Desulfosporosinus acidiphilus SJ4: one gene and its partner. The protein of the gene in region 2 binds, or shares a complex with, the protein of the main gene of each other region. Links are inferred from orthologs where the notes say so. Each region holds a gene or a part of one and is shown on either strand. Other genes may lie near its edges. The genes, in order: trxB and trxA.

Region 1 (6,700 bases), 520 kb from region 2 along the record:
ACCAGTGTTTCCGTGATGATCATAACTCCGGCTTTTTCCGCTTGTTGAGCCAGCCAGCGGTCAAATTTAACCCTTAAAATCGAATGTGCATTATAAGGTTCCGCTGCCCAATCCGGATCTCGATAACCGGCCAGAATTGATTCATCTCCGCTTAACATGGCGATCCTCTGTTCAATGATAGGGCGTTCTAACGGTGCCTCTTTCCAAAATTCCGGCACGACCATATCCGTGGCCTTTGTATAGAGGATCCCGCCCATCACATTCTTCGTACCGGGGTAATCTCCGCGTTCGATGACTAATGTTTTCATACCTGCATGAGCAGCGCTAATTGCGGCAGATAGGCCAGCAGGACCGCCTCCGACGATGATTACATCAAAGTTTTCCATGATTGCCCCTCCTTAATTAGCCACGCCGTGCTGAAGGCGTTTTTTAAATTCTGCTGTTAGTGCAGGTACGATTTGAAAAAGATCACCAACAATCCCATAATTAGCGACTTTTAGGATGGGTGCCTCTGGGTCATTGTTAATGGCTATAATAAAATCTGAAGTTTCCATACCTACTAAATGCTGAATAGCTCCTGAAATTCCGATGGCAATATATACCTTTGGACGAACGGTAACTCCTGATTGACCAACCTGTTGATCATGACTAAGCCAGCCTGCTTCTACGGCTCCTCGGGACCCCGCCAGAGTACCGCCTAAAACTTCGGCTAATTCTTCTGCCAGGACCAAGTTCCGTTTGGCCGCGAGACCCAGACCCACAGAAACTATAATTTCAGCTTTGTCTAGAAATGCGCTTCTGGCATCAGCCGGAATGAACTCCAGAACTTTTGTGCGAAAATCGCTTTCATTCGATGTGAATTCTTCGCGTATCAGTTCTCCTTGTCGTCCTTCAACCTTTTCAGGCATTTCCATGACTCTCGGCCGTACAGTGGCCATTTGCGGGCGTCTGCTGCGGCAAAGGATCGTGGCCATGATATTCCCCCCGAAGGCAGGTCGGGTTTGCTGCAGGAGTTTCGTCTCAGGATCAATACCTAATACCGTACAATCAGCAGTTAATCCTGTTTGCATCTTCGTAGCGACCGCCGGGAATACATCTCGTCCCATGGAGGTAGCGCCCATAAGTATAATTTCAGGTTGGTATTTTCGAACAAGGCCCGAAATTGCTTCAGCATAGGGTTCTGTTCTATAGTCCTTAAGCACTTCATGATCGATAACATAGACTTTCTCTGACCCGAAGGCAAAAGCTTCGGGAATCACACTATCGACTTGATAACCGGTGATCACGCCGCAAAGTTCACAGCCCAGAGAATTGGCAAGCTTTCGGCCTTCGCCCAACAACTCCCAAGAAACCGGCGCAACTCTCCCGTTGTTATATTCAATAATTACCCAAACTCCGCTCCAGACATCGCCCCCGGCAACTGGTTTCACTTGAGAACGAATTGTCTTTTTCGCATTACCTTGAGCATAATCACTTACCGCTTCCGGCAGAGGTTCTTTTAAATCAAACTTCGAACCAGCCTCCGAAGCAATTTCAGTTTTTGGTTCTTGGGGAATAGAAAGAGATAGAGCGTTTGTCGGACAAACTTTGACGCAGCTCCCCAGGTCTTTACATTTATTGGGGTCAGGATGAGCAATTCCGTCGACTAAATCAATGGCTTCCAGGGAGCATTCCATAACACACGCTCCACAACCAATACACTTTGTCTTATCAATAGCTACAGTCATTAATGCTTGCCTCCCTTCATCAGGGGATGAACCATGATGACGTTTTGTTGCAGAAGCTTTTGGACAACCGAAGCAGCAATCCCTGCCGGATCTTTCGTACCATCCATGATCTCCCCGCCGGATCGTCCGGGAGGCGCAAATATCCTGGAAACACTTGTAGGAGATCCCTTAAGGCCCATCTGCTTCAAGTCAAAAGGTAAGGAATCAACGGTCCAAACTTCCGGTTCGTAGGCAGCAGCATTCATCATATTGGGAAGAGAAGCGTAGCGTATGTCATTTAGTTCTTTTTCCACCGTAATTAACGCGGGCAGTTGAGCTTGAACTATTTGCCGGCCACTTTCAGTTTTTCGTTCAACGGTGATGCTTGTATCCGTTAGTTCCTTAATCTTAATAGCATAAGTTAACTGTGGAAAGCCAAGCCTTTGAGCAATGCCCGGCCCAGTTTGAGCAGTGTCGCCATCAATTGCTTCTTTACCGGCAAAAACTAAATCAATGGGTTCTGTCTCATGAATTTTTTTAAGAGCCGTCGAAATAATATAAGCTGTTGCCAATGAGTCTGAACCGCCAAAAGCACGGTCACTCAAGAGAATTGCGCGATCCGCGCCAAAAGACATGGCTTTTTTTAGAGCTTCTTTGGCCTGCGGAGGGCCCATGCTGACGATAGTTACTTTACCGCCAGCCTTTTCTTTTAAGCGAATTGCTTCTTCTAAGCCATGAGCATCATAGGGATTAATAATTGAGGGTACTCCCTCCCGCATGAGGGTATTGGTATTGGGATCAATTCGGACTTCTGAGGTATCAGGTACTTGTTTTAGGCAGACCACAAAGTGCACTGAGCATTCCACCTCTATTTTTTAATTAGTTTAAATTGTTTGAAGTTTACTATAGCATATTATAAGCATTACAAATTATCAAGGTCTTATTTTTCAAAAAACCTTAAAATTCTACAAATAATGCTTACTTGTGATGCTGCTCTGCTAAATACTTCTCAACTTCAACTGCAGCAAGGGCTCCGTCACCAACCGCCGTAGAGACTTGCCGCAGCGGCGTAGTGCGAATATCTCCGGCTGCGTACACACCCTCTATATTTGTCTGCAAAAACTGGTTAGTATATATATACCCTCGTTCGTCGGTTTTTATCTCACTATCAATAAACTGAACGTTAGGACTTGTTCCAACATAAATGAAGACACCATCAGCTTTTATTTCTTTCCTTGTTGAGTCAAGGGCATTACGAACGCGTACTCCTTCGACATGATCTGACCCCAGAATCTCTTCTACCACATAATTAAGTTCAAAGCGAATTTTAGAGTTTTCCTTGGCCCGGTCAACGATAATTTGTGAAGCCCTGAAACCCTCACGCCGATGAATAAGAATGACTTCTTCAGCAAATTTAGTAAGGTATAATCCTTCTTCAATAGCCGAATCTCCTCCGCCAACGACGACAACTTTTTTTCCGCGAAAGAAAGCTCCGTCGCAAGTGGCACAATAAGACACTCCCCTCCCTTTGAAAAACTCTTCACCAGGAACATTCAGCAGCCTAGGCTTAGAACCTGCCGCAATAATCAGGGCCTTTGCTTCTAAAACAGAGCTGTCGGTATGAATTTTCTTCACGGTTTCCTTGAGATCAAGGCCTTTTACTTCTTCATAAACAAATTCAACTCCAAATGACAAGGCTTGCTGATGGAAGGCGTTCATTAGTTCATAACCGTTGACACCTTCAGGAAAACCAGGATAGTTTTCGATTTTGTCTGTTGAAGCTGCTTGTCCGCCGGGCATTGCTAATTCAACGATGGCCGTTTTAAGTCCTCCACGGGAGGCGTAGATTCCTGCAGTAAGACCTGCAGGACCTGCTCCAACGATTATTACATCATAAATCATTTGTAACAACTCCTCTAACAATACTGTCGACATACCCCTTACGGGTATTTTTTATAGTATACCATATTAATGCTAAGGTTAGAAAGACTCTAATTGCAATTTCGAAAAAATTTGGAAGGGATTTTTAATTCTTGGGAAGAATATATGAATACTAGCTTAATGAAACAACAATTTATTGTTATAGTTTGAAGGGGGATTCTCTATTGCAACGTTTTTACAAAATTCTCGTTGGCCTAATTCTAATTGCCGCTTTACTAAAAGCATCCAGCGGCTTATATGAAGATTGGTTATGGTTTAAGGACTTAGGTTACACACAGCTCTTTTGGACACCGCTCTTAAGTAAGGTTCTTTTCCAAGCTGTCAACGGAACGATTCTCTTCTTATTTATTGCCGGAACTCTTTTTTCCATACGGCATGCCATTGTAACCTTCGTTAATGAACGTCTGCGCCTTAGGTTACGTCTGGTGCAAGATATGAACAAACCTGTCTTGAGCCTAAGCCAGCGCAGAGTGACGATTTGGCTGCTCATCATATCGGCTGTCGTAAGCTTTGGGGTGAGCTTTATCGCTGGGTTTACCGGCTGGCTGGACGTTTTATCCTTTATCCACGCTACTCCTTTCGGTCAAACCGATCCAATTTTCGGTAAGGATTTAGCATTTTATTTCTTTCAACTACCTTTTCTAAGAACTTTATTTAATGCTTTCTTTGGCCCTCTCTTTCTTTTGACCTTATTTACGGCAATCTTTTATATTGTGACAAGAGTGCTGAAACTTCATTCCCTAAAATTTTGGCGTAAGGGATCGGTAGAAATTACAGCGGGAGCCCGCAGGCACCTTGCATTATTAATATGTATTCTTTTTGCCCTCAAAGCCTTTGGCTATTATCTTAACATTTTTCAGTTACTTTATTCTGTCCATGGTCATGTTGTTGGTGCAGGTTACGTTGATTTAACGGCGACTCTCCCTGCCCTCAAAGTTTTAATAGTTATCAGCATCATAGGCTTTATCTCAGCTATCATTGCCCAATCATTTAAAGACCCTCGTCTTCTGACACTTCCGGTTGCCGGAATCGTTGTCGTTGGAATTCTCATCTATGGCATCTTTCCATCTCTGCTGCAATCGTTTGTTGTAATTCCTAACGAACTGACTAAAGAACAGCCTTACATTCAAAATGAAATTGCCATGACTCGTTACGGTTATGGTTTAGACCATATCGCTGAAACAAATTATCCCGGAAACACTCCGATTACCTTGGGCGCGTTAAAAGCGGATCAGGGGACTTTAAACAATATCCGTCTCAATGATACACGTCCTCTGCTGCAAACGTTCACCCAAAAACAAGGAATTCGTCTTTATTACAAGTTCAATGATATTGATATCGACCGTTATACGATTGATGGTGAATACCGCCAAGTGATGCTAGGACCACGGGAAATCTCAACACCCGACTTAGACCCTAAGGCTCAAACCTTTGTCAATTTACACTTTGTGTATACTCACGGTTATGGTGTCGCCGCCTCCTTTGCCAATGCTGTCAGTCCCGAGGGATTGCCATCGTTTGCAATCAGCGACATCCCTCCTGTCACTAATTTCCCTGAACTCAAACTAAAGGAACCCCGTATCTACTATGGAGAACTTACCAACGATTGGGTGGTTGCCGATACCTCAGTTAAAGAGTTTGATTATCCTCAGGGCGACTCTAATGCCGAAACCTCTTATACCGGCAAAACAGGTATCCAATTTACCCCCCTCAACAAATTCATGCTTTCCCTTAGTCACGGAACTTTACGCTTCTATCTTGCCAGTGAAATAACCCCCAATAGCAAAATGCTGATCTATCGCAATATTAAGGAACGGGTGCAAAAGTTAGCTCCCTTTCTCACCTATGATTCTGATCCCTATATGGTCATCGATAATGGCCGTCTTAAATGGATCATTGATGCTTATACTACTTCCGATGCCTTACCCTACTCGAATAAATACTCTGACCAAGAATTCAACTACATCCGTAACTCCGTGAAGGTAGTTATTGATGCCAATGACGGTACTGTTGATTTTTACGCTGTTGATCCCCAAGATCCTATCCTAAAAACCTACATGAGCATTTTCCCAGGGGTCTTTAAAGATTTCAGCAGTTTCCCACCATCACTGAAGAGTCATCTGCGTTATCCTGAAACTCTTTTCACGATTCAAAGTAATATGCTTAGAACGTTCCATATGACTGATCCTTCAGTCTTCTATAATAAGGAAGATGCCTGGGACATTGCTAAAGAACTTTACCAAGCAAAACCTCAAAATGTTGATCCCTATTATACGATCATGACCATTCCCGGCGAAACAAAACCCGAGTTTGTACTTATACTGCCCTTTACACCTGCTTCCAGCGAATCTAATTCTCGTAACAATATGGTGGCTTGGATGGCCGCCCGAATGGATGGAAAACATTATGGCCAGCTCTTGCTCTTTAAGCTACCGAAAAATATTGAAGTCGACGGACCCTTGCAAATTGAATCGCGCATTGATCAGGATCCGGATATTTCACGCCAATTGTCCCTGTGGGATCAAAAAGGTTCAAGTGTCATCCGCGGAAACCTCTTAGCCATTCCCATAGGGGGAAACTTCTTATATGTTGAACCGATTTATCTCCAATCTGATAAAGGCGGAAGCATCCCAGAAATGAAACGAGTCGTACTCGCTTACGAAGATAAGTTAGTGATGACGGACAATTTAGGATCAGCCTTAACCCAAGTATTTGGCGAAGGAACTCCTCAACCAACAACCCCAGGACAAAGCGCTGTTCCGCCGACGCAAACCACTACGCCCCAATCGCAAAACCCAAGTAATCAATCACAATCCATTACCTCAATCCTTGACCAAATGAACCAAATGCGGGACTTACTTGATAACTTAGAAACTCAGCTAAAAAATCTACAAAGTGGCTCAAGCACGGCACAGTAAAACTAATCCATTGCAGGCCTGTAACTCAAAGACATTTTCGCAATCCCAAGGTTAAGCTTTCTAACTCTGATAAAACTTTCCGAACACAATCGACCTCAAGGGAAGTTAGCTCCGCCCAAAAGAGTGAACTTATTG
Region 2 (6,810 bases):
ACGGCTTGCCCTGGTGTCACTGCGCGCTGAGGTTCAGAAAAATTCACTAGGACACCGGAAGTCTTTCCGTGAGTTGAAGGAGTTACTGTTGCTTCAGCCCCGGCAGAGTTATAACGAATTTTCGCTTTAACCTTGATTGGTTCTTTTAAATCGGAAATTGAAATCCAGTTTAAATCCGTTGCCCAAAGGGAGTCGGAATAGACCTCCTGGTCTTCTCCCAAAACAACCTCATTACGAGAGGGGTTTAAACCGATAACATATTTGGGTTTTCCAAAAGCAATCCCCAGTCCCTTGCGCTGACCAACGGTATAATGAATAATCCCCTGATGTTTTCCTAAAATATTTCCCTGGAGATCTACAAAATTCCCAGGTTTAATCTTAGCGTTGGATCGCTGGCGGACAAATGAAGCGTAGTCATTATCAGGTACGAAGCAGATCTCTTGACTGTCCGGTTTGTTCGCGACCCCTAAGCCCAATTTACCGGCCATTTTACGAACTTGATCTTTCGTATACTCTCCCAAAGGGAATATTGTATGCGCCAGTTGTTCTTGATTTAACATATAGAGGGCATAGGTTTGATCCTTACGTTCATCAGAACTTTTACTTAACAGAAAGCGGTCGCTGACAGGGTCGCGTAATACTTGGGCATAATGACCTGTTGCTATGTAGTCCGCTCCCAAGCCACGAGCTTTGCGCAGCATTTCTCCGAATTTAACATATTTATTGCAGGCCAGACATGGGTTAGGAGTTTCTCCCTGCAAATAAGACTTAGTAAAATAGTCTACCACTGATTCCTGAAAATAGGAGCGAAAATTCATAACATAATGGGGTATTCCCAGTTGATACGCAACCCGCCGGGCATCGTCAATAGCCGATATAGTACAACAGCCGCCTTCTACTTCCGGTCCGGCCGATTCCCAGATCTGCAAAGTTACCCCAATCACTTCATACCCCTGTTCTTTAAGTAAAGCGGCGGCCATGGAACTATCCACACCGCCGCTCATACCAACCACAACTTTAGGCTTTGTTGTCAGAGCCATAATCACCTATTCCTTTTTTCCCTGTTTTTCATGGTAATCTTTAATGGCTGCATGAAGGGCATCGGCTGCCAGGTTGGAACAGTGCATTTTTGCCGGTGGCAGCCCGCCTAAGGCTTCGGCCACAGCGGCATTGGAAATTTCCAAGGCTTCTTCAAGAGTTTTTCCTTTAACCATTTCCGTAACCATACTGCTTGTCGCAACGGCGGCTCCACAGCCAAAAGTCTTAAACTTAACGTCTTTTATAATATCCCCTTCTACGTCCAGGTAAATACGCATGATATCTCCACATTTAGCATTCCCAACTTCGCCGACACCGTCAGCGTTTTCAATTTCTCCTACATTACGAGGATTTGTAAAATGATCCATCACTTTTTCAGTGTACATTCTTCACCCACTCCTTTATCCGTTTTTCAACAATTGCTTTGAATGATTTTCTAGTTGGCTCTCTGACAGCATCAGAGACTTTTAATTTAGATTCAATTGAGTTTGCGTCATTCGAATTTCTATGCTTGCTTTGCGTGCATCGCTTGATCGTAGAGCGGGGACATCATACGCAAACGCTCAACGATCTTCGGTAATTGTTCAAGTACATAGTCAATGTCTTCTTCGGTATTTTGACGTCCAAGAGTAAAGCGCAGCGAACCATGAGCTATTTCGTGAACTAACCCCATTGCCAGCAAGACATGGGAAGGGTCCAAGGAACCCGAGGTGCAGGCCGAGCCGCTGGAAGCCGCAATTCCAAGCATATCGAGAGAAAGCAGCAGGGACTCACCTTCAACAAATTGGATGCTGACATTGACATTGTTGGGCAATCTCTTTTCGCCCAGAGGTCCGTTGATCTTGACATAGTCAATCTTCTCAACAATGCCATTTAAAAGTTTATCCCGAAGTTTACTGAGCCGCTGAGCATCTTCAGCTATTCGCTGACCGGCAAGTTCACAAGCCTTGCCGAAGCCTATAATTCCCGGTGTATTTTCAGTCCCCGAACGACGTTTCTTTTCCTGTCCGCCGCCATAAATCCGGGGAGCAACCCGGACTCCTTTACGGATATAGAGTGCTCCGACCCCTTTAGGACCGTAGATTTTATGGCTTGAGATGGTCAAGAGATCGATATTCATGGCTTTTACATCAATGGGAATTTTGCCAAGAGACTGAACAGCATCCACATGGAAAACTATGCCGTGTTCTTTGGCCAGCTTGCCGATTTCGGCAACAGGCTGAATTGCTCCAACTTCATTGTTGGCGTGCATCATTGTAATCAGAATTGTGTCCGGGCGAATAGCCTTCTTGATGTTTTCGACCGAAACAATACCCTCTTCATCTACCGGAATAATTGTTAGGTCAAAACCGTTTTTCTCCAAATATTCGCAAGTCTCGAGAACAGCGTGATGTTCCACCGAAGACGTAATAATATGCTTGCCTTTCTTACTCAAGGCTTCTGCTGATCCTAGAATAGCCAGATTATCAGCCTCTGTTCCTCCGCTGGTAAAGGTAATTTCTGAAGGTTCAGCACCGATTAGTTCAGCAACCTGACGCCGGGCTTCCTCCAGTGCCTGTTTGGCTTCTCTGCCAAAACTATGAACACTTGAGGGATTTCCATATTTCTCAGTATAGTAAGTCATCATTAAAGCCGCTACTTCCGGATCAACCGGGGTGGTTGCACTGTGATCTAAATAAACACGCCGCATAGGCTCACTCCCTTTATTTATTGCTGCTAAATGGTCAAATATAGTACATATACAAGCTGCGTTCAGTTTCAAGCTTTCGAGCATCTTCCAGCATTGTTTCCAGCGTGATTGAATCTAAAACGTCTGCTATCGAGTTTCGAACTTTCTCCCAAATCGTCCGGGTAATGCAATATTCCGCCTTAGTACAACATTCCGGATCTTCCTCGGAAACACATTCTGTGGGAGCAATAGGGCCTTCTAAAACACGTATTATATCACCGACTTTTATTTTGTCGGGTTCTCTCCCTAATAAGTACCCCCCTTGCGCTCCTCGAACGCTTTTCACCAGTCCGGCTTTACGCAATCCCGCAATAAGTTGCTCAAGGTAATGTTCAGAAATTCCTTGCCTTTCCGCAATGCTTTTTAAAGATACGGGACCATCTCCCATATGCTGGGCTAAATCGAACATAGCCCTGACACCATATCGACCTTTGGTTGAGAGTTTCACACCCTCACCTCTTTCCAAGAAAGATTAAATGTTCTATAACCTTTTTTCAACTATATCTTATTAAAACAGTCGGGATTTGTCAAGGCTATATCCAACTCTTTTACTATTGTTTTTAGCAGGGGTCATATAAGCTTAAGGATATAGTAAAAATCTCCTTAAGCCTTGGAAAACCATGTGCTATAATTTAAGTAATACTTATGCTAAGAAAGTGTATAATGCAAGTTTAACGTTCTAATAGTACCTAGAAAGGACCGTTCAACCAATGAATTTATTCTCAGCAACCTTTGATCAACATCAAGTTGCGCCTCTCGCAGAAAGAATGCGCCCTAGAACCCTCGATGAATATATTGGACAGCGCCACATCCTTGGTCCGGGGAAACTTCTCCGCCGCGCTATTGAAGCAGACCGCATTTCTTCCTTGATTCTCTACGGCCCGTCCGGTACAGGCAAGACCAGCTTAGCTCAAGTAATTGCCTCCCAAACCACCTCGCACTTTGTGCGGATTAATGCTGTTACCTCAGGTGTTAAAGAACTCCGCGAAATAACATCACAGGCCGGCGAAGATCTTCACCTCTATGGAAAACGGACCTTAGTCTTCTGCGATGAAGTTCATCGCTTTAATAAAAGTCAGCAAGATGCCCTCTTGCCCTCTGTGGAAAATGGAACCATTACCTTCATTGGAGCAACTACCGAAAACCCCTTTTTTGAGTTAAATTCAGCACTTCTCAGCCGCTCAACATTGTTTCATTTGGAACTGCTTACTTCCGCAGAAGTTCGTCTCGGCCTGGAAAAGGCTTTAAATGACGCGGAGCGCGGCTTAGGCAGGTATAAAGTTGAAATATCACCCCAAGCCTGGGAGCATTGGTTAAATTATGCCAACGGTGATTTGCGCAGAGCCCTGAATGCCTTGGAGTTGGCCGTGATGACCACTCCTGCAGCGGAGGGAATTCGTCATATTTCTTTGGAAATAGCTGAAGAATCAATTCAGCAAAGAGCACTGCGTTTCGACAAATCCGGGGATAACCATTATGACATCATTTCCGCATTTATTAAAAGTATGCGTGGTTCGGACCCCGATGCCGCTCTCTATTGGCTCGCTGTTTTGCTGGAAGCAGGCGAAGACCCTCGTTTTATTATGCGCCGAATTATCGTTCATGCTTCAGAGGATGTCGGCCTTGCCGATCCCCTGGTTATGCTTCAGGCGCAGGCCGCCGCCAATGCCTTGGAATGGGTTGGGATGCCAGAGGCAAGAATCCCGATGGCCCAGGCGGTCTTAGCCATTGCAACCGCACCTAAAAGCAATAGCACTGTGGAAGGCATCGACAACGCTCTTGCCTATGTAAAAAAGCATCCCACAGGGGAGGTTCCCCTCCACCTGCGAAGCAGCAACTACCCAGGTGCCGATAAATTAGGCAATGGTCAAGGATATCTCTATCCTCATAACTATCCCAATCACTGGGTAAAGCAAAGTTACCTTCCTTCCCAGATCCAGGGACAAGTTTTTTACACTCCCTCAGGTATGGGAAAAGAACCTTCGAAAGATTAAAAAAGGGGGCTCTTCACACCATCCCAAGAGCCTCCCGTGGAGAGTATCTTCAGAGACACTCGGCCAATTGCACGCTGCGGGAGTATGGGGAGTGAACTCGTTCCGCTAAAGCTGAACATCAGAGCTTCGGTGACGAAAGTATCCTGTTGGACAGTTTCGCCGAAAGCGCCTAGTCAATAACAAATGCTATTGTGCTGAAGGATGGCCTCTATCCACCTTGCTCATCGTCTCGGCCGATGTCAGGTTAGTCTCACTTAAGCTAGAGAAAAGTATAAAACCTAAAGTAGTCCTGCTTGATCATATTTATAAAGAGAGACCGCCGAAATCTTAGGATTTTCAGCGGTCTCTCTTTGGCTGTTTTTCAACAACCTGGTCGTCTAAGAACTTATTTTACAGACTCGTCTGTGTCTATTCTTGATTTGTTTTAGAATTTGAGTTGAGCTTCAATCATTTTCACGAGGTCGGGTTTTCCGCGGAATCCTACGATTTTTTCTACCAACCTGCCGCCTTTAAAGATCGCAAGGGTAGGAATGCTCATAACTCCATATTGGCCGGCAATAGGTCCATTCTCATCAACATCGAGTTTCCCGATGACCATTTTACCAACATAAGAATCTGCCAACTCTTCAACCACCGGTGCTACCATTCGGCACGGACTGCACCATGGAGCCCAAAAATCTACTAAGACCGGTTTGTCAGACTTTAATACTTCCGAGTCAAAATTTGCTGTCGTAAAGGTTTTTACATTTGCACCTGCCATGATAATCCCCCCATTTAAATTAATTTAAATTAGTTACTTAATAAATTTGCTGAGCACCCCGATTAGTTCTTCAATAGCACCTTCCTGATCATTGCTTTCAACAGCGTTACGCATACATCCGCGAGAATGATGTTCAAAAACAATGGTACCGACTTTGTTAAGGGCAGCACGCACTGCCGCGACTTGGATCAGCACGTCGACACAGTACTTGTCGCTCTCAACCATACGCTGGATTCCCTTAACTTGACCTTCAATTTTTTTAAGTCTGCGCAGGAGATCTTCTTTTGATTCTGCATAAGTCGTTGAATTTATCATACCGTATTTCCTCCGATACCCTAAGGGGGTAGCTACAATGCTATTATATCTAAGCATCACGGTTATGTCAAATAGTTCCCCGAAAAATTCAAGAGTATTATGCCGGATAATTTGCAGGCAATGATTCTCTAGGTGTAAGTACTATTTTAAAACTATTTTAAAACTATTTTAATACTAAGCTCCTTCAATTGCTTCTCCGCTACAGGTGACGGTGCATGAACCATTAGATCCGAGGCACTTTGTGTTTTCGGGAAGGCAATAACATCTCTAATGTTATCTTTTCCAGTGAGGAGCATGATCATACGATCAAGTCCAAAGGCAATCCCGCCATGAGGAGGTGTTCCAAATTCAAAGGCTTCCAGCAGATGTCCAAATTGAGCGACTGATTCCTCCTCGGATAATCCTAACAGCCTGAATAGCTGCTCTTGAACTCCCCGGCGATGAATCCGAATACTCCCGCCGCCAAGTTCGGTACCGTTGAGAACCATATCATAAGCTTTAGCCCGTACCTTGAGCGGTTCTGTCTCTAAAATCGGCAGATCTTCATCCATGGGCGCAGTAAACGGATGGTGAATAGCGACATACCGTTTTTCTTCCTCATCATACTCCAAAAGAGGAAATTCCGTGACCCATAAGAAATTAAACATATCCTCAGGGATAAGATTCATTCGTTTAGCAAGTTCTAAGCGCAGATGTCCCAAAGCATCACAAACAACGGAGTACTTATCGGCAACAAAGAATAAAATATCTCCGGTTTCCGCCTTTGTAATATCGATCAAGGCTTGCATTTCTTCTTCCGTGAAGAATTTCGTGATAGGAGATTTGATTCCTTCCTCGGAAAAGACAATCCAGGCTAAGCCCTTCGCCCGGTATGCACCGACGAATTTTCCCAGATCATCTATTTCACGCCTGGGCATTCCCGCGCACCCTTTGGCACAAAGGCATTTTACGCTTCCGCCATTGGCCACTACATT

Evidence for each region.
Region 1: the proteins of trxA (region 2) and trxB are in contact, whole or in part, in a crystal structure (PDB 1F6M), measured with the Escherichia coli proteins. The link is inferred for Desulfosporosinus acidiphilus SJ4 from one-to-one orthologs.

Annotation. Positions count from the first base shown.
Region 1 is NC_018068.1:3,091,776-3,098,475, forward strand. The notes cover bases 1,664-4,510. They hold trxB (thioredoxin-disulfide reductase), read right to left. Parts: upstream 3,642-4,510; coding sequence 2,685-3,641; downstream 1,664-2,684. Other genes in these bases: DESACI_RS14035 (electron transfer flavoprotein subunit alpha), read right to left, coding at 1,664-1,727; DESACI_RS14040 (electron transfer flavoprotein subunit beta/FixA family protein), read right to left, coding at 1,727-2,560; DESACI_RS14050 (UPF0182 family membrane protein), read left to right, coding at 3,812-4,510. Outside these bases: DESACI_RS14030 (FAD-dependent oxidoreductase), read right to left, coding at 1-386; more of DESACI_RS14035, read right to left, coding at 399-1,663; more of DESACI_RS14050, read left to right, coding at 4,511-6,565.
Region 2 is NC_018068.1:3,605,648-3,612,457, forward strand. Bases 3,854-6,810 are described here. They hold trxA (thioredoxin), read right to left. Parts: upstream 5,522-6,810; coding sequence 5,186-5,521; downstream 3,854-5,185. Other genes in these bases: DESACI_RS16510 (replication-associated recombination protein A), read left to right, coding at 3,854-4,761; DESACI_RS16520 (metal-sensitive transcriptional regulator), read right to left, coding at 5,555-5,836; aspS (aspartate--tRNA ligase), read right to left, coding at 5,989-6,810. Outside these bases: tRNA 2-thiouridine(34) synthase MnmA, read right to left, coding at 1-1,040; Fe-S cluster assembly scaffold protein NifU, read right to left, coding at 1,047-1,424; cysteine desulfurase NifS, read right to left, coding at 1,544-2,728; DESACI_RS16505 (RrF2 family transcriptional regulator), read right to left, coding at 2,763-3,215; more of DESACI_RS16510, read left to right, coding at 3,478-3,853. UniProt on the Escherichia coli protein: Participates in various redox reactions through the reversible oxidation of its active center dithiol to a disulfide and catalyzes dithiol-disulfide exchange reactions.